Regions from separate parts of the Paucibacter sp. B51 genome, predicted to be linked through region 1. Evidence: riboswitches for the same ligand, from Rfam matches in the RefSeq annotation. Region 1 holds a riboswitch; the other holds the start of a gene.

Region 1 (14,025 bases):
GCCCATATGCAGGCGCTGCGGCCGCCAGGGCTCTTGCAGCAAGGCAGGCAGGCGTTCAACGGCATGGTTGGCCGCAAAGGCGAGCATCTCGGCATAGGGCACGGCCGGGTCGGCCTGCTCAAAGCGCTCCAGCGCCAGGCGGGCGAAATCAAAGAACGCCGGCGTGCCGAAATCCTCGCTGAAGAACTGCTCCAGCTGCCCGCCCTCCAGCCACAGGACCGAGTCCTCGAAGGCCGGATGCACCTCGGTGCCCGGCACGCGCTCGGAGATGACGGGCGTGCCCAGGGACAGGCAGATCGCCGCCCGGGTCTGCTCGAAGCGGCTGCTCTCGTAGAAATGCACATTGAGCACGGCCTTGGCCTGGCGGATGAACTCATCGCGCTCGGGGCCGTAAAGCGGGCCATCGAACAAGGCCACGCTCAAGCCCAGGGCCTCGATGCGATCCAGCCAGGCGCGGCGGCGCTCGTTCATGCTGCCGATGAACAGCAGATCGATGGGCCGCTGCTCCAGCGGGATGGATTCCGCCGGCCTCAGGTACGGTGCATGCAGCAGGGGGAACACCGGCACCTGATCCGGCCGGGCGCGGTAGGCGCTGCAGTTGGCGGCGTCGTAATCCACCACCGGCCAGTTCGCCAGCAGCTGCAAATACTCGGGCGAGACCTGGGCCCCGCCCTCGCCCAGCTGCTCCAGGTTCACAAACACGCAGACATGGCGATCGAGCAAGGCCGGCTCAAAACCGAGATGGGCGCCAAAGATGAAATTGATCGCCCCATGGCGCAGCCGGTTCTTCGCCATGCTGACCTCGGCCCCGAGGCGGCGGAACTGGTAGCGGAAGTAGCGCGCCTGATCGAGCAAGCCCAGGGAGTGCACATAGGCCCCGGGCTGCTGGATGCAGAGGTGAATTTCGGGCGTGGTGTGGCTCATGGGCGCGGTGTTGCCTGCAAGGTGTGATTCATGCTGCGGCCAGCATAGGCAGAAGCGGCGCCCGCCATGGCGTGATGAACGCGAGGAAGCCGGCGCATTTGTGGATTTGCGAAGAGGCCGCGCCACGGAGCCACTTTTTGCGCAAAAACCAGGGCTACAATCGCCGCCGTCAGGAGAGAGCTTCCTCGCGGAAGCCGCCGAAGGCGCAGTGGCACTGGTGATCCCACGCTGCGAACGCTCAGGCAAAAGGACTGATAAAACGCCCGTTCACAAAACGTCGGGCGTCCTCACTGGAGAGAGACGGGTTTCGAGCCCGTCCACCGAAGGGGCAAGCTGTTGGCAATACGCCGGCGGCCAATCTCTCAGGTAAAGCGGACAGCGAGGGCATTCCCCCCACTCCTTGAGTCGGTCTCAGGGGCGTGGGCCAGACGATTGCCCTCGAAAGCTGCTCCCATGTCCGCTGCTGACTCCTCCGCTCCCCTGCTCAAGACCCCCCTGCACGCCCTGCACATCGAACTCGGCGCCAAGATGGTGCCCTTCGGCGGCTACGACATGCCCGTGCAGTACCCGACCGGCGTGATGGCCGAGCACAAGCACACCCGCGCGGCCGCCGGCCTGTTCGACGTGTCCCATATGGGCCAGGTCCGCCTGATCGGCGACGGCGCTGCCGCTGCGCTGGAAACCATCGTGCCCGTCGATGTGATCGACCTGGGCCTGTTCAAGCAGCGCTATGCCCTGTTCACCAATGAACAAGGTGGCATCCTGGACGACCTGATGATCGCCCGCCGCCCGGACGATCTCTTTGTGGTGGTGAACGCCGGCTGCAAGGTGCAGGACATCGCCCACATGCAGGCCAAGATCGGTGACAAGTGCCAGGTCTTGCCCCTGCCCGAACAAGCCCTGCTGGCCCTGCAAGGCCCGCAGGCCGTGACTGCCCTGTCGCGCCTGAACCCCGATGTCGCCAAGCTGACCTTCATGACCGCCGGCTTCTTCAATCTGGACGGCATTGAGACCTTCCTGACCCGCTCGGGCTATACCGGCGAAGACGGCTTCGAAATCTCGGTCCATCAAGACCAAGCAGTCGAGTTGGCCCGCAAGCTGCTGGCCCAGCCGGAAGTCAAGCCCATCGGCCTGGGTGCGCGCGACTCGCTGCGCCTGGAAGCGGGCCTTTGCCTCTACGGCCATGACATCGACACCGGCACCACCCCGGTGGAAGCCTCGCTGACCTGGGCCATCCAGAAGGTGCGTCGCGCCGGTGGCGCCCGCGCCGGTGGCTACCCCGGCGCTGCGGTGGTGGACGAACAGTTGGCCAACGGCGCCGCACGCAAGCGCGTCGGCCTGGTCAGCAGCGAACGCATGCCGGTGCGCGAGGGCGCCAAGCTGGTCAACGCCGAGGGCGTGGAGATCGGCGTGGTCACCAGCGGCACCCTGGGCCCCACGGTGGGCAAGCCGGTGGCCCTGGCTTACCTGGCCAAGGAATTTGCGGCATTGGGCACCGAGGTCTTCGCCATCGTCCGCGACAAGCGCACACCAATGACCGTGTCGAGCACCCCGTTCACTCCCAACGGCTACTACCGCGGCTGAACGGACGAGAGCCGGCTCGGCTCACGTCGCGCTTGCCCGGCCCCGATCGGGCACCCTACATTTCATTTTCTTTCTCCTTTCCACCTTCCGAAAGCAACGGAGCACCGCATGAGCAACATCAAGTACACGCCTGACCACGAGTGGGTCCAGATCGAAGCCGACGGCATCGTCACCGTGGGCATCACCGTGCACGCACAAGACGCCCTGGGCGATGTGGTGTTCGTGGACCTGCCGGCCGTGGGCAGCAGCTTCGAAGCCAAGGAAGTGGCGGGCGTGGTGGAGTCGGTCAAGGCCGCCGCCGACGTTTACATGCCGGTCGCCGGCGAGATCACAGAAGTGAACGAAACCCTGCGTGACGACCCGTCGCTCGCCAACAGCGACCCGCTGAAGACCGGCTGGTTCTTCAAGGTCAAGTTGAGCAAGCCGGCCGAACTGGACGGCCTGATGGACAGCACCGCCTACGACGAGCTGGTCAAGAACAGCTGATCGAGCCGGCCGCGGCGACTCCGTGAGTGAGGCCGCGGCACCCCCTGCCACACAGCGCAGTCCTTGCGCCTTGATGTGGCAGGCTCTCCCGAACACAAAAAGCCTGAGGCCGCCACAAGCGGCGCCAGGCCCCAAGGATTTGCCATGTTGATGTCCGCCCTGCAGCCCCTGTCGGTGCTCGAGAACGCCACCGAATTCCAAGCCCGCCACATCGGCCCCGATGCCGCTGACGAAGCCGGCATGTTGTCGGTAATCGGTGCGGCCTCGCGCCGCGCCCTGATCGAAGCCGTGGTGCCCGCCAGCATCAAGCGCTCGGTGGGCATGGACCTGCCAGCTGCTGCGACCGAAGCCCAGGCCCTGGCCGAGCTGAAGGCGCTGGCGGGCAAGAACAAGGTGCTCAAGAGCTATATCGGCCAGGGCTACTACGACACCCTGACCCCGGGCGTCATCTTGCGCAACATCCTCGAGAACCCCGCCTGGTACACCGCCTACACGCCCTACCAGGCTGAAATCTCGCAAGGCCGCATGGAGGCCCTGGTCAACTTCCAGACCATGGTGACCGACCTGACCGGCATGGCCATTGCCAACGCGTCCATGCTGGACGAAGCCACCGCCGCCGCCGAAGCCATGACCCTGGCCGCCCGCGTGGGCAAGAGCAAGAGCCAGACCTTCTTCGTCGCCGACGACGTGCTGCCGCAAACCCTGGAAGTGGTGCGCACCCGTGCCGAGCCCCTGGGCTTCAACGTGGTGGTGGGCCCGGCTGCTGAGGCTGGCAAGAGCGAGTGCTTCGCCGCCCTGCTGCAATACCCCGGCGTGAACGGCGATGTGCGCAGCCTGCAAGCCGCCGCCGACGCGGTCCATGCCCAAGGTGCGCTGCTGATCGCCGCCGCCGACCTGCTGGCCCTGACCCTGATCAAGGCCCCCGCCGAACAAGGCGCCGACATCGCCGTGGGCACGACCCAGCGCTTCGGCATGCCCATGGGCAATGGCGGCCCGCACGCGGCCTACATGGCCTGCAAGGACGAGTACAAGCGCAGCCTGCCCGGCCGCCTGGTCGGTGTCTCCATCGACGCCCACGGCAAGCCGGCCTACCGTCTGGCCCTGCAGACCCGCGAGCAGCACATCCGCCGTGAGAAGGCCACCTCCAACATCTGTACCGCTCAAGTGCTGCCGGCCGTGGTGGCCAGCATGTACGCCGTGTACCACGGCCCGCAAGGCCTGAAGCGCATCGCCCAGCGCGTGGCCTCCTTCACCGCCGTGCTGGCCGAAGGCCTGAAGAGCCTGGGCTTTGCAATCGGCAACGCCAGCGCATTCGACACCCTGCATGTGCAGACCGGTGCGCAGACCGCGGCCATCCAGGCCCGCGCCGTGGCCGCCGGCATGAACTTCCGCCGCGCCAGCGCCGAGGCCCTGAGCCTGTCGCTCGACGAGACCACCACCCGCGCCGACCTGGCCGCCGTGCTGGCCGTGTTTGCTGATGGCAAGGCCCTGCCGGACCTGAGCGCGTTCGACAAGGGCATCGCCAGCCTGATCCCGGCCGAGCTGCAGCGCACCAGCGCCTACCTGAGCCACCCGGTGTTCAACCGCTACCACTCCGAAACCGAAATGCTGCGCTATCTGCGCGGCCTGTCGGACAAGGACCTGGCGCTGGACCGCAGCATGATCCCGCTGGGCTCCTGCACGATGAAGCTGAACGCCACGGCCGAGATGATCCCCATCACCTGGCCCGAGTTCGCCGGCGTGCACCCATTTGCCCCGCACGATCAGCTGCAGGGTTATGCCCAGCTGAACGAACAGCTGACCGCCTGGCTGTGCCAAGCCACCGGCTACGCCGGCATCAGCCTGCAGCCCAATGCCGGCTCGCAAGGCGAGTACGCCGGTCTGCTGGCCATCAAGGCCTGGCATGAGTCGCGCAATGAAGGCCATCGCAAGATCTGCCTGATCCCCGAATCGGCCCACGGCACCAACCCGGCCTCGGCCCAGATGGTGGGCATGCAGGTCGTGGTGACCAAGTGCGACAAGGAAGGCAATATCGACCTGGCCGACCTCAAGGCCAAGTGCGAGCAGCACAGCGCCAACCTGGCCGCCATCATGATCACCTACCCCTCGACCTACGGTGTGTTCGACACCCAGGTCAAGGAAATCTGCGCCCTGGTGCGCAGCCACGGTGGCCGTGTCTATGTGGACGGCGCGAACATGAACGCCCTGGTCGGTGTGGCCGCACCGGGCGAGTTCGGCGGCGATGTCTCGCACCTGAACCTGCACAAGACCTTCTGCATCCCGCACGGCGGTGGCGGCCCGGGCGTCGGCCCGGTCTGCGTGGTGGCCGATCTGGTGCCTTTCCTGCCCACCCACCGTTCGGCCGGCTACGACAGCAAGACCGCCATCGGCGCCGTGTCCGCCGCACCGCTGGGCAATGCCGCCGTGCTGCCCATCAGCTGGATGTACTGCCGCATGATGGCTGCCGAGGGCCTGCAGGCTGCGACCGAAGTGGCCATCCTCTCGGCCAACTATGTGGCCGCACGCCTGGCCGATGCCTACGACATCCACTTCAGCGGCAATATCGAGGGCATCAAGGGCGGCGGCGTGGCCCACGAGTGCATCTTGGACATCCGCCCGCTGAAGGACGCAACCGGTGTCGGCGCTGAAGACGTGGCCAAGCGCTTGATCGACTACGGCTTCCATGCGCCCACCCTGTCCTTCCCGGTGGCCGGCACCCTGATGGTCGAGCCGACCGAGAGCGAATCCAAGTTCGAGCTGGACCGCTTCTGCGACGCCATGCTGGCCATCCGCGCCGAGATCGCCAAGGTCGCTGACGGCAGCTGGACGGCAGAAGACAACCCGCTGGTCAATGCCCCGCACACGGCAGAGAGCCTGCTGGCCGCCGAGTGGACCCATGGCTACAGCCGCGAAGAAGCCGCCTACCCGGTGGCCTCGCTGCGCCGCCAGAAGTACTGGGTGCCGGTGGGCCGCGTGGACAACGTCTACGGGGATCGCAATCTCAGCTGCTCCTGCCCGCCGATGAGCGACTACGCCTGAGCGTCCCAGGACGCTCGGCACCGCCCTGCCAGAGCCGGCTTGCTGTCTGATGGACCTCTCACCATCGACGCCAGCCGGCTTTTTTGTCACAAGGCCGGCCTGATTCATCAGGCCGCGCTCGAATCTCACACCAACGCTTGGAGGCCCCATGGCCGTTTCAGTCTTCGACCTCTTCAAGATCGGCATCGGCCCATCCAGCTCACACACCGTGGGCCCCATGCGTGCGGCACGCATGTTTGTGCAACGCCTGCGCCACGAAGGCCAGCTCGAGCGCACGGCACGCGTGGTCTCGCAGATGTACGGCTCGCTGGGCGCCACCGGCAAGGGCCACGGCAGCGACAAGGCCGTGCTGCTGGGCCTGGCCGGCCATGAGCCGGACACGGTCGATGTCGAGCAGGTGCCGGCTTACCTCGACGCCATCCGCAGCGGCGGCCGCATCCGCCTGGGTGGCGAGCATGAGATCGAGTTCAATGAGGCCAAGGACCTGGTGCTGTTCAAGCGCCAGAGCCTGCCCTTCCATGCCAACGGCATGCGCTTCTCGGCCTTTGATGCCGAAGGCGTGGAAATCCAGCAGCGCACCTACTACTCGGTCGGTGGCGGCTTTGTCGTCAGCGACGAGGTGGCGGCCGACGGCAGCAAGCAAAAAGTCATTGCCCCCGATGCCACCGTGCTGCCCTACCCCTTCAAGACCGGCGACGAGTTGCTGGCGCTGACGAAGCAACACGGCATCAGCATCGCCGAAGTCATGCGCCGCAACGAGCGCCACTGGCGCAGCGATGATGAGACCCGCGCCGGCCTGCTGAAGATCTGGCAGGTGATGCAGGACTGCGTCAGCCGCGGCTGCCGCACCGAGGGCATCCTGCCCGGTGGTTTCAAGGTCAAGCGCCGCGCCGCCCAGCTGCACCGCGACCTGACTGCCAACCCGGAGGCGGCCCTGCGCGACCCGCTGCAGGTGATGGACTGGGTCAACCTCTACGCCCTGGCCGTCAATGAAGAAAACGCCGCCGGTGGCCGCGTCGTCACAGCGCCGACCAATGGCGCGGCCGGCATCGTGCCGGCGGTGCTGCATTACTACAGCCGCTTCGTCCACCACGCCAACGACGAGGGCGTGATCGACTTCCTGCTGACCGCCGCCGCCATCGGCATCCTCTACAAGGAGAACGCCTCGATCTCGGGCGCCGAGGTCGGCTGCCAGGGCGAGGTCGGCGTGGCCTGCTCCATGGCCGCCGCGGCCCTGTGCCAGGTCATGGGCGGCACGCCCGAGCAGGTCGAGAACGCGGCCGAGATCGGCATGGAACACCACCTGGGCCTGACCTGCGACCCGGTGGGCGGCCTGGTGCAAATCCCCTGCATCGAGCGCAACGCCATCGCCTCGGTCAAGGCCATCAATGCCGCGCGCATGGCCTTGCGCGGCGACGGCACGCACTTCGTGAGCCTGGACAAGGTCATCAAGACCATGCGCGACACCGGCGCCGACATGATGACCAAGTACAAGGAAACCGCACGCGGTGGCCTGGCGGTGAATATCGTCGAGTGCTGACGCCGTTCGCGCACGCTGGCACGAAAAAGGCGACCCACGGGTCGCCTTTTTTCATGGAGCCAGCAGGGCTCGCAGGATCATCAAGCGCGACGGCGGCGCGAAACCGCACCCAGGCCAGCCAGGGCCAGGCCCACCAGCAGCAGAGAGCTCGGCTCCGGCACGGTCGAGGGCGGCTGCACCGAGCCATTGCGCACGCTGAAGCTGTAGCGGCCGGCGACGTTGGAATTCAGCGAACCGGCAACCAGGGACTGGGCGCCGCCATCCAGCAGCGCGCCGTTGACGGCCGAGCCGGGCAGCTCGAAGGAATTGCTGTTGCCGTTGGACCAGCCGACGCGCACTGAATTGCCGCCTTGGCCGTTGCTGCCGCCGCTGCTGGCAGCATCTCCAGTCTCCCACTGGATCTTGTCGTAATTGAACTCGAAGTCGAAGTCACCGGCATTGATGTCCGAGCGGTCGGTGATGATGAGCTGGAAGGTGTTCAGCTTGTTGGCCTGGGTGTCAAAGTAGCCCACGTCCAGCCAGTTCACGCCGAAGACCTTGTGGCCGTTCAGCAGGCCGGTGCCGTACTGGGTCACGCCGCTGCGGGTATTGCGGGTGTCCACGTCGGCAAAGAAGGCCGCCAGGATCTGGCGGTTGGTGCCCTGCAGGCCGAAGGGCGTGTAAGTGTCCAAGGCTCGATCAAACGTCACGTTGCCGTTGTTGTTGACGAACAGCTGGGTGAACTGGCTGCCGAAGAAATTGACGTTGAAGCCGATGTTGACCAGGCCGGTGGAGCCATCGTCGTTGCGCGGCAAGGTGTTGGCCGAGAACAGGTCGGTGTGATGCACAGCGCCCGCCAGAGCCGAAGAGCTCGCTGCCACCAGTCCCGAGACCAGCAGTGCGGCGGAAAACAGAGTCTTGATCTTCAATTCGTATCCCTACAAGTGTCCAAAACAAAAGTTCGCCCATTGGCGAACTTGCTTTGTGAAGCAGGGTTCATGCCAGCGCACCAAGTCCTTGTGGCGCGGCAATTTGCACGAAACAGAACGTAACGCTGTCAGAAAACCCGACAACGTGGTAACAACTGCATACAAAAAACCCATGACCTGCGGCACGGGTACAGACTGCAAGACCGGGCTTAGCGCTTGATTGGCGGGCTGTCCTGAGGCAGCCAGCGCTTGTAGATGGCGGCAAAGCTGCCGTCGCGCTTCATGGCATCGAGTGCCCTTTGCCAGGCTTGAACGACACGGTCAGGGGTGTCACGCGAGAAGGCGATATACCCTTCGGCGCTGGCATAGCTGTACACGATCTCCAGCGCATCCTCGGGCACGCCGGCCTGCGCCATGATCTTGGGCATGGACAGACGTTCGGTGGCGAAATAATCCGCCCGCTGGGCCAGGAGCATGCGGATGGCTGCCTGCGGATCGGCAACGCTGACCAGGTTGCGAAAGCCCAGCTGGCTCAGCTCCTCCGAGGTGTACCAGTCACGCACCACCAGCACCGACTTGGCCCGCTTGGCATCGTCCATGCTGCGCAGTCGCAGGCCACCGCGGGCCGGCGCATAGATCGAGCTGTAGAAGGTGACCACCGGCCCCACCCACTTGAAGAGGCGCTCTCGCCCTGGCGTGCGTGCCATGCTGAACAAGGCGGTTTCGCCACCCAGTTGCACCTCGCGGTAGGCACGCGCCCAGGGTTGGAACTCGATCGGCAATTCCTTCTTCAGGCGCCGCTGGATCTCCTGCACCACCTCGACCGCCAAGCCCTTGGCCTCGCCGTTCTCGCTGAAGTTGATGGGAGCGAACTCTTCGCTGAGCAGGCGTTGTTGGGCTTGCGCTGGCAGCGTCGGGCCGATTGCGACCATGAGCAGGCAGAGCAGCCATCGGCAAGGGCGCGCCGTGTGGCGGCAGGCCTGCCGCCAGAAACCAAAACGAGGGAACATGGCTGCGCAGCATAGCCAAGCCTGAGCCCCTTGCTGCGGCCGGCCCCGCCGCGCGCACGGGCAAATCGTTCCGAACTCACGCGAGCGATCCTGTCGTACAGGAGAACACGCCCCTCAAGAAAAAGAAACGGCGCCCCGAAGGGCGCCGCCGTGAGTCAAAGACCTGGGGCTGCCTGCGGCATCAAGCGCTGGCGCTGGCGCCGGCGCCAAGCGCTGGCAGCTCGGCCAGCATCGCCTCCTGCTGAGCGGCCGGCTTGGGCTTGCGCTCCCGCACCAGGTAGGAATACAGCACCGGAACCACCACCAAGGTCAGCAGGGTCGAGGTGATGACGCCGCCGATGATGGCCCGGCCCATGGGGGCTTGCACCTCACCGCCCTGGTTGAAGGCAATCGCCATGGGCAGCATGCCGAAGACCATGGCCGCTGTGGTCATGATGATGGGGCGCATGCGCACCAGGCCGGCCTCCAGCAGCGCCTCGGGAATGCTCGCCCCGCCCTTGCGGGCGTGGTTGGCAAAGTCGATCAGCAGGATCGCGTTCTTGGTCACCAGGCCCATCAGCATGACCAGGCCGATCATGGAGAACACATTGAGCGTGGTGCCCGTGATCAGCAGGGCCAGCATCACACCGATCAGCGAGAGGGGCAGCGAGGCCATGATGGCGATCGGCTGCACAAAGCTTCCGAACTGGCTGGCCAGCACGATGTAGATGAAGATCACGGCCAGGCCCATGGCCGCCAACAGGCCGTTGAAGGCTTCCTTCTGCTGCTTGCCGGCGCCATCGACATTGAAGCTGACGCCGGGCGGCAGTTCCATGGACTTGACGATCTTCTGCACATCGGCATTCACATCACCCGAGGGGCGGCCCTCGGTGCCGGCAAACACGGCCTCGCGGCGCTGCAGGTTCTGGCGGCGGATCACCTCGGGGTTGAACACCGATTCGATGGTGGCCACCTGATCGAGCGCGATCGGCGAGCCATCCTTTGCAAAGGCCACGGGCAGCTTGAGCATCTGGTCGATGCGCTGGCGTTGCTCGACCGGCAGGCGCAGCAGCACCTCGACCTGGTTGCCATCGGGCGTGGTCCAGTAGGTGGCCACCTCGCCGTTGACATAGGCGCGCAGCGATGCGGCCACCTGCGGTGCGGTCAGGCCCAGCTCGCGAATCGCCGAGTCCTTGAGCTTGACGGCAAAGGCCGGCAGGCCCGGCTTGACCGTGGTCTCCACATCGACCGCGCCCTTGACCTTCTTGATCTTGGCCACCAGATCGTTGGCCACCTGGGTCAGGGCTTCGGGGTCATTGCCCAGCAAGGTGATCCAGATCGAGCGGTCGCCGCCGACGCTGGCATCGACACCGGGGATTTTGGCGATCTCGGCACGGATGGCATCTTCCACCTGCTTCTGGCTGCGCTTGCGGTCCTTGCGGTCCACCAGCGAGATGTTCAGCGAGGCCTGGTTGCGGCCGGTGGCCATGCCCTCACCAGTGCCGCCGACCACGGTGGACACGGTCTTGATCTCGGGGAACTGCGCCAGCAGTTCCTCCACTTGCAGCACCTTGGCATTGCTGCGCTCCAGGCTGGAGGCCACGGGCAAGCGCAGGTTCACCTGGGTGAAGCTGTCATCGGTCTTGGGTGCAAACTCGGTGCCGACAAAGCCGGCCAGCACCATGGCCAGCACAAAGCTGCCGCCGCCAGCCATCATGACCAGGCCACGCGGCGTGATGGTGGCCAGGCGCAGGCGGCGCGGGGCGCTGCGATCGCGCTGGCCTGCGGCGTCGAAAGGGCGGCCCCAGACCGGAATCGGCAGTGCAAACAGGCGATAGCGGCGGCCCGAGAAAGCCCAGCGAATCAGGCGCTCGTAGACCCGGTGCAGCACATCCATGCCGTGATCGGTGGCGCGGATCAGGTGGCCGATCACCGGCAGCTTCTTGACGTAATGGCTTGGCGGGTCCTTCCAGACCGAGCTCAGCATGGGGTCGAGCGTGAAGCTGACGAACAAGCTCACCATCACCGCCACCGCCACGGTGATGCCAAAGGGGTAGAAGAACTTGCCGATGATGCCGCCCATGAAGGCCACCGGCACAAACACCGCGCAGATGGCAAAGGTGGTGGCCATCACCGCCAGGCCGATCTCGTTGGTGCCGTCAAACGCCGCCTGCTGGTGGCTCTTGCCCATGCCGACATGGCGCACGATGTTCTCGCGCACGACGATGGCATCGTCGATCAACAAGCCAATGCACAGCGACAGGGCCATCATGGTCATGAAGTTCAGCGTGAAGCCGAAGGCATGAACGGCGATGAAGCTGGAGATCACGGCGATCGGCAGGGTCAGGCCGGTGATGATGGTCGAACGCCAGCTGTGCAGGAACAGAAAGACGATGGCCACCGTCAGCAGCGCGCCCTCGACCAGGGTGTGCTTGAGGCCGTTGAGCGAGTCCTTGACGTTGTCGCTGGAGGCGTAGATCAGGTTCAGCTCCACGTCCTTGGGCAAGGTCTTGCGCAGCTCGGCCATGGCCTCCTTGACGCCCTCGCCGGTGTTGACGATGTTGGCATCCTGCTGCTTGAAGACATTGAAGGTCACGGCGGCCGCACCATTGATGCGGGCCAGGCTGTCCGGTTCGCGCTCACGCTCCACCAACTGGCCCAGATCGCCCAGGGTCAGCACCAGATTGCCGCGCCGCGCCACCACCACCTTGGCAAAGGCCTTGGGGTCCTTGACCCGACCTTCCACGCGCAAGATGGCATCGGCACTCTTGTCCGAGATCAGGCCCACCGGCTGGTCGACATTGGCCTCGCGCAAGGCCTGGGCAATCTCGGCCGGTGTCACGTTGTAGGCCCGCAAGCGCATCGGGTCCAGATCGATGCGCACCTCGCGCGAGACCAGGCCGCCCACGTCCACGCGGGCCACGCCGTCCACGCGGCCCAGGCGCTTGGCGATGATGAGCTCACTCATCATCGACAGCTCGCGCGCCGGCCGTGTCTTGCTCATCAGCGCAGCCAGCACCACGGGCTGGTTGTCTTCCATCTGGGCGCGCGCCACGGTCGGCGTTTTTGCTTCCTTGGGGAAGGCCGATTGCGCCAGCGAGACGCGGTCACGCACCTCCTGCATGGCGCGGCCCATATCGGTGTTCAGGCCGAACTCGACCTGGGCCTGCACCCGGCCCTCGAAGCTGCGCGACACCACGCGTTCGACGCCGGCGATGGTGTTCAGCGATTCTTCGAGGGGCTTGGCGATCTCACGCTCCACCGCCTCGGGCGAGGCGCCGGGATAGCGCACATCGACAGACGCGACGGGGATGGAGATGTCCGGCATGTTCTCCACGCCCAGCTTGGCGTAGGAGAACAGACCCAGCACACACAAAGCCACCATCACCATGGTGGCGAAGACCGGGTTTTGAATCGAGACGCGAGTCATCCACATGATGCCGGTCCTCGCTCAGGGTGCGGTGGCCGCAGCCACCTTGGTCTTGGCCGCCACGACGGTCGCCTTGGCGCCCTCGCGCAGATTGTCGAAGCGCGCCGACAGCACCTGGGCCGCCGGTGTCAGGCCTTGCAGCACCTCGACCCGCCCTTCCCTCGCGTCCCGGCGGCCGGTGGTGACGATGCGGCGCACCAGGGCGCCGTTCTCGATCAACCAGACCTGCTCCTGGCCGCCATTGCTGCTCAGCGCAGTTTCCGGCACGGTCAGGCGCTGGGCCTCATCGGCCAGCTCGACGCGAGCCACGGCGTACTGGCCGGCACGGAACTCTTCCTTGCCATTGGCCAGCTCGAGAGTCACGCCGATGGAACGCGTGCCCGGTTCGGCGGCCGGAGCGATACGGCTGATGCGGGCCTGGACGGGCGCCTCATGGCCTTCCACCTTGATCTGCACCGTCAGGCCGGGCTTGAGGCGACTGACCTCATGCGTGCCCACCAGGCCGGCCAGCTCCAGCCGGCTCAGGTCGACGATGCTGAGCACCTGTTGCTCGGGCGCCAGCTTCTCGCCAGCCACCGCATGGCGCTTGGACACCACGCCGCTGATCGGCGCCACCAGGGCCGCCTGGCGCAGGGTCACCTGGGCCGTGTCGAGCTGCGCACGGGCGCTGGAGAGTTGGGCGCGCGCGGCTTCCAGGGCCGCACGCGAGGTGTCCAGCGCGGTGCTGGCGATGAACTTCTGGTCGGCCAGGCCCTGGTTGGCCTTGAACTGACGTTCGGCCTGCTCCAACTGGGCACGGGCCGATTCGACGCTGGCATTGCGCTCGGCAATGCGAAAGCGCAGCTCTTCCAGATCGATCTGGCCCAGGGCCTGACCGGCACGCACACGGCTGCCCTCGACCACGGCCAGGCTCAGCAGCGTGCCGCTGGATTTGGCCCGCACGATGGCGGTGTTGGGCGCCACCAGCGGGCCCGAAAACTCGATCTGGGCTGGCATGCGGGTCAGGGTCGGTTTGACCACCTCATGCGGCACAAACTCCAGCGTCACCTTGGCCGGCCCGGCCTCGGCCTCTTTCTTGGGCGTGTCGCCGCCCTTGCTGGCCCACACCGTCACGCCCGCGCCTCC
Region 2 (14,025 bases), on a different contig from region 1:
CTCAAAACGCGGCGTGCGACGCGCCTGCCAGGCCGCCACGCCCTCGGCCAAATCGCTGGACGCATTGGCCCGGGCGATGTCGGCCTGCAGCGCCGCCGGGTCCAGCTGACCGCGCGCGATCGCATTCAAGTGCTTCTTCATGCCCAGCAGCGCCAGCGGCGCCATGGCCAGCAGCTGGGTCACAAGTTCCTGCGTGGCGGTCTCCAGCGCCGCCGCATCGGGCAGCAACTGGTCGAGAAAGCCGCTGCGCAGCATCTCCTGCGCGTCCAGCGTGGCACCCGCCAGCAAGACCTTCTTGGCCCAGGGCAGGCCAAGGCGGCTGACATAGCGCTCCATGCCGCCGCGGTAGAAATGCAGGCCCAGCTTGGCCGCCGGCACAAACATCTCGCAGGCCGGCTGCCCAAGGCGGAAATCGCAGGCCAGGGCCAGGTCGGTCGCGCCGCCGTAGACGCCGCCCTGGATCTGGGCCACGGTCACCGGGCGGGCGTTCTCCCAGGCATCACTGAGCTCGGCAAACAGGGCGCCGGCGTCGAGGCCCGGCACCGCGTCGATATTGAATCCACTGCAGAAATGCCGGCCCTCGCCGCGCAGCAGCAGCACGCGCAGCTCCTCGCGCGCATTCACCTCTTGCAGCTGCGCCTGCAAGTCCAGCAAGTCGCTGGGCTCCAGGCGGTTGGCCAGGCGAGGCCGGCGCAGGGTGATGCGGGCCAGATGGCCATCAACTTCGAGCAAAGGGGCGTGGCCAGGCATGGCGGGCAAGAATGCAAACAAGGGCGAAGCAGGCAGTCTAGCGGCAGGCCGGTTTGTCAATGCGGCCCTGTCCCGAGCGGCGCCCGGCCCTCACTTGTTTAGAGTCGGACGCATCCGCCACGCTCTCGCTGCCACTGCCTCTCCATGGATTTATCAATCGCCAGCATCCTGCTGCTCGACGGCCTGAGCAACGGCGCCATCTACGCCCTGCTGGCCCTGGCCACCGTGCTGGTGTTCACCGTGACCCGGGTGATCTTCATCCCGCAGGGTGAGTTCGTGGCTTTCGGCGCGCTCACCCTGGCCGCCCTGCAGCAAGGCCAAAGGCCGGGCACTGTGGTGTTTTTGCTGAGTCTGACCGGCCTGGTCGCCCTGCTCGACCTCTGGGCCGGGTGGCGGGCGGGTGAGGCGGCCACGCCCCTGCTGCGGCGGGTGGTCCAGGCCGCCGCCCTGCCCCTGGGTCTGAGCGCCCTGGCCTGGTGGGCGGCGCCGCTGCAGCTGCCCTTGCTGCTGCAGGTGCTGCTGACCCTGGCCATTGTCACGCCCATGGGCCCCTTGCTGTACCGCCTGGCCTACCAGCCGCTGGCCGACGCCTCGGTGTTGGTGCTGCTGATCGTCTCGGTCGGCGTGCATTTCAGCCTGACCGGCCTGGGCCTGGTGTTCTTTGGCGCCGAGGGCTCGCGCAACCCCAGTTTCTGGGACAGCAGCTTCACCCTGGGCCCGCTGTTCATGGCCGGGCAGACGGTGATCATCCTGCTCGCCTCGCTGGCCCTGATCGTGCTGCTCTGGCTGTTCTTCGAGCGCAGCCTCTACGGCAAGGCCTTGCGGGCCACAGCGGTGAACCGGCTGGGTGCGCGGCTGATGGGCATTTCCAGCACGGCTGCGGGCCGCCTGTCCCTGGCCATGGCGGCCTTCATCGGCGCGCTCTCGGGCGTGCTGATCAGCCCGACCACGACGATTTTTTACGACAGCGGTTTTCTGATCGGTTTGAAAGGTTTCGTCGCCGCGGTGTTCGCTGGCCTGGCCAGCTATCCCGGCGCAGCGCTGGGCGCGGTGCTGGTGGGGCTGCTGGAATCCTTCAGCTCCTTCTGGGCCAGCGCCTTCAAGGAGGTGATCGTCTTCACCTCCATCCTGCCCGTGCTGCTGTGGCGCTCGCTGCGCAACCCGCACTCTGACGAGCATTGAGCCGTGACCATGCGACTGAACCGCAGCCTCCTGCTGCCCATCCTGGGCCTGGCCCTGCTCTTTGCCCTGCCCCTGCTGCCGGTGCCCGAGTTCTGGATCACGCAGCTCAACTACATCGGCATGTTCGCCCTGGTCAGCCTGGGCCTGGTGCTGCTGACCGGTGTGGGCGGCCTGACCTCTTTCGGCCAAGCCGCCTTCGTGGGCTTGGGCGCCTACAGCACGGCGCTGCTGAGCACCCAGTTCGGACTCTCGCCCTGGCTGGGCCTGCTGGCGGGCTGGCTGCTGACCGGTGGCGTGGCCTGGTTGCTGGCCCTGCTGACCCTGCGCATGTCGGGCCATTACCTGCCGCTGGCGACCATCGCCTGGGCGCTGAGCCTCAACTTCAGCATGGCCAATCTGGAGGTGCTGGGCAAGTACGACGGCATCCTCGGCCTGCCGGCGCTGCAGCTCTTCGGCCTCAGCCTGCAGGACGGCCGCGCCATCTACGGCCTGATCTGGGGCATCGCCCTGCTGGCGGCGCTGGCGGTGCGCAATCTGCTGGACTCGCGACCGGGCCGCGCCATCCGTGCGCTGAACGGCGGCGTCACCATGGCCGAGGCCATGGGTGTGTCCACCTTCCGCTACAAGGTCATCATCTTCGTGCTGGCTGCTCTGCTGGCGTCCACCTCCGGCTGGCTGTTCGCCCATGTGCAGCGCACGGTCAACCCCAGCCCCTTCGGCCTGAAGATGGGCATCGAGTACCTGTTCATGGCCGTGGTCGGCGGCGTGTCCAGCGTCTGGGGCGCCTTTGTCGGCGCCGGGGTGTTCAAGCTGGTGGAAGACCAGCTGAAAGAGCTGCTGCCCGCCCTGCTCGGCAGCAATGGCAATTTCGAGATCATCGTGCTGGGCATCGTGCTGGTGCTGGTGCTGCAGCATGCACCGCGCGGGCTCTGGCCCTATGCCCAGCAGCTGCTGCAGCGCTGGTGGCCCAGCCCGCGGCGAACGCAGGACTGGAGCCAGGCAGCGCCTCTGCCCCAGCGCGCCAAGCCGCAGGCGGGCGAGCCGCTCTTGCAGGTCGAGCGCCTGCGCAAGCAGTTCGGCGGTCTGGTGGCCGTGAACGATGTCAGCTTCGGCATCCGGGCCGGCGAGATCATCGGCCTGATCGGCCCCAACGGCGCCGGCAAGTCCACCACCTTCAACCTCATCACCGGCGTGCTGCCGGCCAGCGGCGGCTCCGTGCACTTTCGCGGCGAGGACGTGTCTGGACTGCCCTCGCGCGAGATCGCCCGGCGCGGCGTTTCGCGCACTTTCCAGCACGCCAAGATGATGGCCGAGATGACCGTGCTGGAGAACGTGGCCCTGGGCGCCTACCTGCGCGGCCACAGCGGCACGCTGCGCGCCCTCTTGCGCCTGGACCGCGCCGAGGAACAGCGTCTGTTCCGCGAGGCCGAGCTGCAGCTGCGCCGCATCGGCATGGCCGAGCAAGCGCATGAACTGGCGGGCAATCTGGCCCTCGGCCCGCAGCGCCTGATGGAGATCGCCCGCGCCTTGTGCAGCGACCCCGCCCTGCTGTTGCTGGACGAGCCCGCCGCCGGCCTGCGTCACAAGGAAAAGCAGGCCCTGGCCGAGGTGCTGCGCCAGCTGCAGCGCGAAGGCCTGAGCGTGCTGCTGGTTGAGCACGATATGGAGTTCGTGATGGGTCTGACCGACCGCCTGGTGGTGATGGAGTTCGGCACCAAGCTGATCGAAGGCACGCCGGCCGAGGTGCAGGCCAGCCCCGAGGTGCGCGCCGCCTACCTCGGCACCGAACATTGAATGTCTCTGCCAGGACGCTGAACCCATGAGCTCCCCCACACCCTTGCTGAGCGTGCGCGGCCTGCACGCCGGCTATGGCCGCGCCGAGGTGCTCAGCGGCCTCGATCTGGACCTGCCGGCCGGACAGGTGGTCACGGTCATCGGCCCCAACGGCGCCGGCAAGAGCACCACCTTGAACGCCTTGATGGGCGTGCTGCCGGCACGCGGCCGCATCCTGCTGGACGGCGAGGACATTGCCGGTCTGAGCCTGGAAGAACGTGTGATGCGCGGCCTGGCCCTGGTGCCGGAAAAGCGCGAGCTCTTCACCACCATGAGCGTGGAAGACAACCTGCTGCTCGGCGGCTACCGGCCGCTGCGCCTGGGCCAGCGCGACTGGCGCGAGCAGCTGACCCAGGTCTTCGAGCTGTTCCCACGCCTGCTGGAGCGGCGCGAGCAGCTGGCCGGCACCTTGTCCGGCGGCGAGCGCCAGATGCTGGCCGTGGGACGCGCCCTGATGGCCCGGCCCAAGGTGCTGATGCTGGACGAGCCCAGCCTGGGTCTGGCCCCGCTGGTGGTGAAAGAGATCTTCCGCATCGTCACCACCTTGCGCGAGCGCGGCGTCAGCGTGCTGCTGGTGGAGCAGAACGCCCGCGCGGCGCTGGAGGTGGCCGACTACGGCTATGTGCTGGAGACCGGCGCCATCGCCTTGCAAGGCCCGGCCGCCGCCCTGGCCGGCGACGGTCGTGTGGTCGAGACCTATCTCGGCAGCGCCCGGCACAAGCCGGCCGCCATGTGAGGGCTTGAAGAACCGCGGCGCGCAAAGCGCCGCCGGGCCTGAAATACTTGACGAATTCCCCGCGGGCTTGAAATCCGTCCTTGGGTTCACGCTGATACTGGCCGATGACCTGAAGGCCGCGACGACGGACCGGGGAGGAATCTTTGTCAGCCATGGATCTGTTTGCACTCAACCACGAAGTCACTGCCCTGGAATCGGCCCTGACCGAGCTGCAGGGTGAAGCGCGCCTGAGCGTGCTGCTGCCCCTGGCCTGGCATCTGCGTCAGCGCGACTGCAAGCGCGCCCTGCTGCTGGTCAACGAGGCCGAGGAATGGCTGGCCCAGGTGAGCTGGGATGAAGCCCGCAGCCAGGCCTGCCATGCACGACTCTTGCTGGTGCTGGGCGAGGTGGCCTGGTTGTTCGCCCAGCTCGACGCGGCCGAGCAGTACGCCGAGGCCGCGGTCGAGAACTTCGCCCAGCTGGGCGACCGCGTCGGCTGCGGTGACGGCCAACTGCTGCGCGCCGCCCTGTGCACCGAGCATGGCGACAGCGCCACACGCGACGCCTGCCTGCAACAGGCGCAAGACGACTACCGCGCCGCCGGAGACGCCGAGCGACAGCAGATCGTGCGCGCCATGCGCCTGAACCATGCGGCCTGGCGCGACACCACCGGCACGGCGGCACGGCTGCACAGCGAATTCGCCGGCCTGCCCCAGCCCCTGCCCCCGGCCCTGCAAGCCTGGGTCAGCAGCGCCAATGCCCTGGTGGCCGCCTTCACCGGCGAGCTGGGCATGGCGATCAAGCATTTTCTGCAGGCCCACCACGCGGCCATGGAAAGCGGCCAGATCCGCCACGCCGTGTTTTCAGCCAGCAATGGCGCCGACAATTTCGCGTCGCTCGGCGACCTGGATGCCGCCCTGGAATGGGACGAGCTGGCCCTGGCTCAGGCCCAGGCCTGCGGCTGGCCCGGCACCCTGGGCGGCGCGCAGATGCAGACCGGCAATGTGCTGCGCCTGCTGGGCCGCCTGCCCGAGGCCCACGCCATCCTGAACGAGGCGCTGGGATCCATGCAGGCCCTGCAGCACGCCAGCCGCTACAGCCTGGCCCTGCAGTACCAGGGCGATGTGGCCCTGGACATGGGCGAGCCGGCGGCGGCGCTGGATTGTTTTCTGCAAGCCGAGACCATTGCGGTCAATCTGGGCGAGCCTTTCTATCTGCTGCGCTGCTGGCGCGGCCAGGCCAGTGCCCTGGGCCGGCTCGGCGAGCCCGAGCAGGCATTGAGCAAGATCTCGGCCGCCTTGCTCAATGCCCGCGAGCTGGGCAGCGCCGATGAGCAGATCAAGGTGCTGCGCGTCTTCGCCGAGCTCTACCAGCAATACGCCCTGCCCGCCCCCGAGGGCATGACGGCCGCCAGCCCCACCCTGCACTACCTGCTGCAGGCCTTGCAAATGGCCAGCAGCATCAAGGGCTACATCCTGCCCAGCGACCTGCTCGACGAGCTGGCCAATGCCTACGCTGCCACCGGTGATGCCGCGCAGGCTCGCCATTACGGCCAGGCCGCCGCAGCCGCGCGTGACAACAAGCGCCTGGACGATGCGCGCAACCGCGCCATGGCCATGCAGGTGCGGCAGGAGAGCGCCTTGGCCCGTGCCGAGGCCGAGTACCACCACCGCCTGGCGCAGGCCGAGAGCGAACGCGCCGCCCAGCTGCAGGAGGCCAGTGCCACGCTGGAGACCCTGGGCCGCATCGGCCGCGAGATCACCGGCAGCCTCAACACCGACGCCGTTTTCGCCGCGCTGTATCGCCACCTCGGTCAGCTGCTGGACACGACCTCCTTCTTCGTCTACCTGCTGGAGCCAGGCGGCCATGCGCTCAAGGCCGCCTTCATCAACGAGGCGCGCCACCGCTTCCCCTCGCCGCTGATTTCGCTGCAAGATCCCGAATCGCTGACCGCACGCTGTGCCCGCGAACGCTGCGAGCTGTTCTTCCCGTCCGCGCCCCGCAGCCATCCGCCCGGGCATCTGATGGGGCCACTGGAAACGCAGAGCATGATGTTCTCGCCTCTGCTGATCGGCGACCGGCTGCTGGGCGTGATGTCGGTGCAGTCGGTGGACAGCCATGCCTACGGCGAACGCGAGCAATCGATCTTCCGCACCCTGTCGGCTTACGCCGCCATCGCCCTGGACAACGCCGGGGCCTACGCCGCCGCCGAGACCGCGCGCCAGCAAGCGAACGCCGCGCTGGAGGCCCTGAACGAAGCCCGCGCCAAGCTGGCCGACCGCGCCGAATGGCTGGCCGAGGAGGTGCGCAAGGCCACCAACCAGATCGTTCAGCGCGAGCGCGAGACCGTGATCCGCCTGTCCAAGGCGGCCGAGTACCGCGACCCCGAGACCGGCGCCCACATCCTGCGCATGGCGCATTACTCCGAGCTGATCGCGCGCGGCCTGGGCCTGCCCGTGGCCGACCAGGAGCTGCTGCTGGAAGCCGCACCCATGCACGACATCGGCAAGGTCGGCATCACCGACAGCATCCTGCTCAAGCCCGGCCGGCTGACGCCGGAAGAGTTCGAGATCATGAAGCTGCACGCCAGCTACGGCTACGAGATCCTCAAGGACAGCTCCTCCCTGGTGCTGCAGGCCGGCGCCGCCATCGCTCTGGGCCACCACGAAAAATACGATGGCACCGGCTATCCGCAAGGCCTCCAGGGCGAGGCCATTCCCATCTTCAGCCGCATCGTCGCCGTGGCCGATGTCTTCGATGCCCTGACGTCCGAGCGCCCCTACAAAAAAGCCTGGACCTTGGAGGCCGCAGCCGCCCACATCAAGGCCCATGCGGGCAGCCACTTCGACCCGGACTGTGTGCGCGTCTTCTTCGAGCACTGGGACGAGGTGCTGGACATCCGCCAGCGCTTCCAGGACGAGGATTGATGCGCCGGGCGCGGGCGCGGGCGCGGGCGAGGCTCAGGCCTCGCCGAGCAGGCGGCGCAAGCCCGCCCGACCGCGCGGCGTGATGCGCAGGGCGCGGCTGTCCAGCGCGCCCTCCACCCAGGCCTTGCGTTCCAGCAGCGCCAGCCAGGCTGCGCCCAAGGCGCCGCCCAGATGCGGCCGGCGCACGCTCCAGTCCATGCAGGGGCAGGCGAAGCGGCGCCGTTGGCGCAGCGCCGCGCCCAGGTCCAGACCCAAAGCCGCCAACGCATCCTGGCCCGCCAGGCTCAGCTGATAACTGCGAGCGTCCTCGGCTTGTACAATCAACCAGCCCTGCTGAAGCAGGTGCTCGTGCCAGCGCACGGCCCACTCGCCGGCCATGTGGTCATAGCAGCGCCGGGCCTCGCGCAGCTCGGGCGGCGTGCTTGGCTCAAAGCGCGGCAAGGCCTCGCTGTGTTGGCGGCCCGCCAGCACCAGCAGGGCCTCGAGCGCAGCGCCCACTTCGCCCCCGGCCAGGCTGTGGTAGCGATGACGCCCCTGGACCTCGCAGCACAGCAGGCCGGCCGCGACCAGGCGGCTCAGATGGGCACTGGCCGTGGAGGCCGCGATCTCGGCCGCCGCCGCCAGCTCGGTCGCAGTGCGGGCATGGCCATCGAGCAGGCAGCACAAGATGCGCGCACGCGCGGGCTCGCCCATGGCCTGAGCCAATGCGGCCAGGGCTTGATCGGCAAAGCCGGCGCCGCGGGGCGGCAAGGGTGTGTCATCCATGCTTCGATGGTAAGCGAAGCATGTGCGCAGCCAGCACCAGACACTGACGCGTCTGAACTCACTAAGCCCCTCTCTCCGCCTCCATGCCCTGCCCCTTCACCTCCCCACTTCCACCCGAGGCCCCATCCAGCCCAGCGGCCGACACCCCCATGGCCGCGCAGGACTGCAAGCGGTTTGATTTCGACCCCATCTTGCAAGCCCATGTGATCGCGGGGCCTGATCTGCTGCGTCAGGCGCTGAGGCATCCGGACCTCGGCGTGCGGCCGCCCGATCAGCCCCTGCCGCCAGCCTTGCAAGGCCGCCGCTTCGGCGCCATTTACGGCCAATGGCTGCGCATGCGCGAAGACCCCGCACGCAACGCAGAACGACAGGCGCTGGAGCAGGCCCTGACCGCGCTCGACCGCCGCGTGCTGCAGGCCGAGGCCCAGCATCAAGCCCGCCTGGCCTTGAGCCAGAGCTGGGAGGCCTGGCAATGGTCCAGCCTGCCGGCCAGCCTGGCCGCCATGCTGGGCGTACCCATGTCCAGTGCAGCGGATCAAGCCTCGCTTCGGCAGCAGCTCCAGGCCCTGGCCCAGGCGCTACGACCGGAAGCCGGGCCGCGCGAGCTGGACGCGGCCGACCAGGCTTGCGAAGCCTTGACGCAGGGCCTGGGCCGCCAGGGCCCTGCGCCGCTGTGGCGAGGCTTGAGCCTGCCGAACTGGGATGCAGCAGCCCAGGCAATCGGTTTGCTGTGGCAAAGCCATGAGGCTGGCGCCGGATTGCTGGGCCAGGCCCTGCTGGCCGGCGCGGGGCATGAGGCAGAGCTGCTGCGGCTGGCGCAGAGCCCGGGCGTCATCCAGCATACGCGGCGCTGGGCCTTGCACGACTGCCGCTTGGGTGACAGCTACCTACCGCGGGGCACGGCCCTGCTTCTGCGCCTGGCTTGCGAGCCCGCGGAGCCGGGCGCCGGCCTGAGCTTCGGACACGGCCGCCATCAATGCCCGGGCCAGGAACTGGCCTTGCTCATGGCGCAGGCCACCCTGGGCGTCGCCCGCCAGGCCTTGGCGCAGGGCATCGCGCCCCCGTCCTGGCAGGGCCACCATGCACTGGCCCATGCCCGCGTGCCGCGCCTTGCCGACAGGGCCGACCGAGCCGAGAGCCTCGTGCTTGCTGACGCCAAGCTGCCCACCGAGCGAGCGCCAACACCCTCGACCACAGCCCAGGAGTCGCGCCCATGATCCTCGTGGTGTTTGAAGTGAAGCTCGCAGCCGGCCAGCGCGAGCATTACCTGGCGTTGGCGGCGGCCTTGCGGGCGGAGTTGGCGCAGATCGACGGCTTCATCAGCATCGCGCGTTTCCAAAGCCTGAGCGATCCCGACACGCTGCTCTCGCTGTCCTGCTTCCGTGACGAAGCCGCCGTCCAGGCCTGGCGTTCGCAAGCCGCCCACCGCGAGGGCCAGGCCCAGGGTCGCGCGACAGTGTTTGCCGACTATCGCCTGCGCGTGGCCGCCGTGCTGCGCGACTACGGCTTGCACGATCGCGTGCAGGCACCGGCGGACAGCCGGCAGGCCCTGGAAGCGCCCCTCGCCGGCGGCGCGCAACTCGCCCAGCCAAGCCACGGATGCCGCACACAATCGGCGCTTCGCCACGCCCCCCATCCACCGTGAACCGCTGCGCGCCCACCGAACCCTTCTGGAACCCCATGGTGCCCGAGCTCGCCGTCAGCGATCTGGCTGCATCGCTGCACTTCTACCGGGCCTGCGGATTTCAGGTCCGCTTTCGCCGCGATGATCCCCCGTTTGCCTATCTGGAACTCGGCCGCGCGCAACTGATGCTGGAGCGAGACCACGCGCACAGCTGGCTGACCGCGCCGACCGAAACGCCGCGTGGCCGCGGCATGAATCTGCAGATCGAGGTCGAGGATGTCGAGCAGCTTCAGGCGCAGCTGCGCCAGTTCGGCTGCCCCCTCTTCCGCGCGCTGGAAGAAAGCTGGTACCCGGTGTCCGAGCGGGAAGAAGAAGGGCAACTGGAGTTTCTGGTACAAGACCCGGATGGCTATCTGCTGCGCTTTTGCCAAGTCCTGGGCTCACGCGAACGCCCGAGCCCTCGCGAGCACTGACGCCCCACCACTCGACGCCACCGCACACGCCGCCACCATGCCCAAGCCGCACACCCTGCTCGCCTCGAAGATCTCCTCGTTCTGGCACCCTGCCGGCCTGATGGGGCTGGGAATCGCAGCTCTTTTCTTGGGCCTGCCGGCCCGGGCGAGCGGCGAGGCCGTGGGCGAGGTCGACACTGCGTTCAAGCTGATCGGCCCCGATCACAAGGTGGTGGTGGAGGCCTACGAAGACCCCAAGGTCACGGGCGTGACCTGCTACGTCTCGCGCGCCAAGACCGGCGGCATCAAGGGCGGCCTGGGCTTGGCCGAAGACAAGGCCGAGGCCTCCATCGCCTGCCGTCAGACCGGGCCGATCGGTTTCGCCAAGCCCCTGGCACGGCAGGAAGAGGTGTTCAACGAGCGCATGTCCCTGGTATTCAAGAAACTGCGCATCGTGCGCATGGTCGACAGCCGGCGCAACACCCTGGTCTACCTGACCTATTCGGACCGTCTGGTCGACGGCTCGCCGCAGAACAGCGTGACCGCCGTGCCGGTGGATCGCGCCACGCCGATTCCGCTCAAGTGAGCGCAGTGCCAGGCGGCAAGCCCGAGACCTTGAACGCCGGCCGATGAAAGCCCGAGCACAGCCTCCCTGCCGCCCCCGGCTCACGCCGGAGCAGGTGGACGCGCTGAATGCCGAAGCCTACGCGCTGCGCATGTCGGACACGGCGCGGGCCTTGCGTCTGGCGCAGCAGGCCCATGAGCAGGCCCTGGCCATCGACCACCCGCGCGGCCTGGCCTATGCCTTGCTGCGCTGGAGCCTGTGCGAGTTCATCCTGGGCCAGCCGGTGGCGCCGCTGCAAGCCCGGCTGGATCGGGCCCACAGCCTGCTGGAGGCGCTGGGCGAGATCGATGGTCATCTGGATGCCTTGAACTTGCAGGCCCTGATACAGGCCCGCCAAGGTGACTATGAACAGGCCCTGCATTTGGACCAGCGAGCCCTGGAACTCGCCCGCCTCCACCAGGCCAGTCATGCCGAATCTCGCGCCCTGAACAATATGGCGGTGACCCGCCTCACGCAGGGCCAATTCCCGGAGGCCCTCGAGTTGCTTCAGCTCAGCCTCGCACTGGCCGAGCACAACGGCTCCATCGTCGATCAGGCCTATGCCCTGGGTCAGATGGGCCAGGTGCTGCAAGGCATTGGTGAGATGGACTTGGCCGCGGAGCATCTTCAGCGCAGCCTGCACTGCGCACGCCAGACCCAGGACCTGGCGCGCCAGGCCACCAGCGCGCTGGACCTGGGCACACTGCTGAGCAAACTCGGCCAGCATGCCGAGGCTTGCCTTCTTCTGGACGAAGCGCTGACCCTGTCGCGGCGCACCGGCAATGTCAACGATCTCGGCCAGGCACTGCTGGGCCTGGGCCAGTCCTGCCTGGCGCGAGGGGCAGTGGACGCGGCCCTGGCCGCCTTCGAAGAAGCCCGGCCGCTGGCCCTGAGCGTGGGCGACAGCCCTTCGCTGTGCAGCATCGAGATGGGCCTGGCCGACGTGTGGCAAGCCCGAAACGATCTGCCGCAAGCCCAGGGCGCCCTGGAACGCGCACTGGCTCATGCCACGAAAGGCCGGCTCACCGCCCTGGCAAGCCAGGCTCATCGGGCCCTGTCCGAGCTGGCCGAGCGGCGAGCCGATCACGCCCTGGCCCTGCAGCACTACAAGGCCCACCATGCCTGCGAACAACGCCTGCTGGGCGAGCACTCGCAGCAGCGCCTGCGCGGCCTGTTCGTGCGCCAGCAGGCCCAGGCCCTGAGCCAGGAATTGCAGGCAGCCCGCCAGGCGGATCAGGAAAAGCAGGCCTTGCTGACGCAACTCTCGGCGCAAGCCGACTTGCTGCGCCAGCTCAGCCATGAGGACGCCCTGACCGGCCTGGCCAACCGCCGCTGGCTCGACCTGCTGCTGGAGCAGGAGTTCGAGCGCGCGGCGCGCTTTCGCCACCCGCTCAGCCTGGCCATGCTGGACCTCGATCACTTCAAGGCCGTCAACGATCGCTTCGGCCACGCGGTCGGCGACGCCGTGCTGCGCCAGCTTGCTCGCCTGCTGCGTGACCACTGCCGGCGCGCCGATGTGGTGGCGCGTTATGGCGGCGAGGAGTTCACCCTGATCCTGGTGGAGGCCCCCCTGCCCCTGGCCAGCCAGCTCTGCGACAAGCTGCGCCAGCAGATCGAGCGCTTTGACTGGCGCAGCCTGCACCCCGATCTGCATGGCATCACCGTCAGCATGGGCCTGGCCGGCAACGCCGAAGCCCACACGCCCGAAGCCTTGTGCGCCCTGGCCGATGAGCGCCTCTACCAAGCCAAGGGCGAGGGCCGAAACTGTGTCCGTCCGACCGGACTCCTGGCCGACTCTCGCTGATCCCAGGGCTGCCCCGCATTTGCCCTGACTTCGCATACAGGCAAGCCCGTCTACACTGCACACCGGATTCAGGAGAGTGCAGGCCCGCTTTGGACCCTGCCGCCGAAGGCGCAAGCTCCCATACTCGCTCAGGCCCCGTACTGGATCCGTCAACAAGCCGAATGCTGGAGAGAGCGGCCCGCGCAGACGATGCGCAAGCCGCCACCGAAGGAGCAAGGCCATGCCCCCGGGGCGCGGCTGAATCTCTCAGGTAACAGGGACAGCGGGAGCGGCGCGCGTCAAGCGCACGCTCTTGCTGCCATTGCCCGATCTGTGCTCTGCCCGGCTCGCGCCCCACCCTGGGGTGCCTCACCTGCCTGGAACGAAACACAGCCCGCGCTGGGCCTGGGCGTACGCCTGCGCGTCTCACTCAACGGTCTGTTTGTCTTGTTTCAGGAGTGCACACATGCACGCAATCGTCCTGGGCGCCGGGGTCACCGGCGTCACCACCGCCTGGTATCTGCGCCAATCGGGTTTTGAAGTCACCGTGATCGACCGCCAGCCCGCGGCCGGCCTGGAAACCAGCTATGCCAACGGCGGCCAGATTTCCGTCTCGCATGCCGAGCCCTGGGCCAACCCGGGCGCGCCGCTCAAGGTCTTGAAATGGCTGATGAAGGAGGATGCGCCCCTGCTCTTCCGCCTGCGCGCCGACCCGGCCCAGTGGCGCTGGGGCCTGCAGTTCCTGCGCGAATGCACGCCGGGCCGCACCGCCCACAACATCCGCAACATCGTCAATCTGGGCCTCTACAGCCGCGAGCAGCTGCAGCGCCTGCGCGCCGCCACCGGCATCGCCTACGACCAGCGCCAGCAAGGCATCCTGCACTTCTACACCAGCGAGCAGGAGTACGCCGCTGCGCAGGAGCCGGCCCGCATCATGCGCGAGCAAGGCTGCGAGCTGGACATGAAAACGCCCGAGGAATGCGTGGCCATCGAGCCGGCGCTGGCGCAATGCCGCGCGCAGATCGTCGGCGGCAGCATGACGCCCAGCGACGAGTCGGGCGACGCCCATCGCTTCACCCAGGCACTGGCCGCCCTGGCCGAGCAGGCCGGGGTGAAGTTCCGCTACCAGACCCGGGTGCTGGGCTGCGAGCGCGAGGGCCAGGATCTGGCGCGGGTGATCGTGGCCGATGCGAACGGTGAAATCGAGCGCCTGACCGCCGACCGCTTTGTGCTTTGCCTGGGCTCCTTCAGCCGCGGCCTGGCGCGCGAGCTGGGCGTGTCGCTCAACATCTACCCGGCCAAGGGCTACTCGATGACGCTGCCGGTGATCTCGCCCGCGCACAGCTACCAGGTCTCGCTGACCGACGACGAGTACAAGCTGGTGTTCTCG

What was found. A riboswitch is a leader RNA that binds a small molecule or an ion and turns the genes downstream of it on or off. The one in region 1 is predicted to bind glycine.
Region 2: it holds a riboswitch for glycine, as region 1 does, so the genes downstream of both, OOB33_RS24355 (D-amino acid dehydrogenase) here and gcvT (glycine cleavage system aminomethyltransferase GcvT) in region 1, are expected to answer to the same signal.

Annotation. Positions count from the first base shown of each region.
Region 1 covers NZ_JAPIVN010000001.1:3,758,387-3,772,411, reverse strand. Annotated here, with positions in the region: gene OOB33_RS16115 (hypothetical protein) at 1-924, opposite strand, end outside; glycine riboswitch at 1,085-1,188, shown strand; glycine riboswitch at 1,205-1,313, shown strand; gene gcvT (glycine cleavage system aminomethyltransferase GcvT) at 1,378-2,508, shown strand; gene gcvH (glycine cleavage system protein GcvH) at 2,617-2,994, shown strand; gene gcvP (aminomethyl-transferring glycine dehydrogenase) at 3,139-6,033, shown strand; gene OOB33_RS16095 (L-serine ammonia-lyase) at 6,182-7,573, shown strand; gene OOB33_RS16090 (nidogen-like domain-containing protein) at 7,654-8,481, opposite strand; gene OOB33_RS16085 (substrate-binding periplasmic protein) at 8,691-9,413, opposite strand; gene OOB33_RS16080 (efflux RND transporter permease subunit) at 9,673-12,906, opposite strand; gene OOB33_RS16075 (efflux RND transporter periplasmic adaptor subunit) at 12,922-14,025, opposite strand, start outside.
Region 2 covers NZ_JAPIVN010000002.1:764,541-778,565, forward strand. Annotated here, with positions in the region: gene OOB33_RS24300 (enoyl-CoA hydratase/isomerase family protein) at 1-750, opposite strand, end outside; gene OOB33_RS24305 (branched-chain amino acid ABC transporter permease) at 895-1,932, shown strand; gene OOB33_RS24310 (branched-chain amino acid ABC transporter ATP-binding protein/permease) at 1,942-3,726, shown strand; gene OOB33_RS24315 (ABC transporter ATP-binding protein) at 3,752-4,501, shown strand; gene OOB33_RS24320 (HD domain-containing phosphohydrolase) at 4,654-7,407, shown strand; gene OOB33_RS24325 (helix-turn-helix domain-containing protein) at 7,441-8,172, opposite strand; gene OOB33_RS24330 (hypothetical protein) at 8,322-9,389, shown strand; gene OOB33_RS24335 (antibiotic biosynthesis monooxygenase family protein) at 9,386-9,817, shown strand; gene OOB33_RS24340 (bleomycin resistance protein) at 9,814-10,269, shown strand; gene OOB33_RS24345 (CreA family protein) at 10,370-10,834, shown strand; gene OOB33_RS24350 (diguanylate cyclase) at 10,878-12,656, shown strand; glycine riboswitch at 12,716-12,809, shown strand; glycine riboswitch at 12,811-12,929, shown strand; gene OOB33_RS24355 (D-amino acid dehydrogenase) at 13,102-14,025, shown strand, end outside.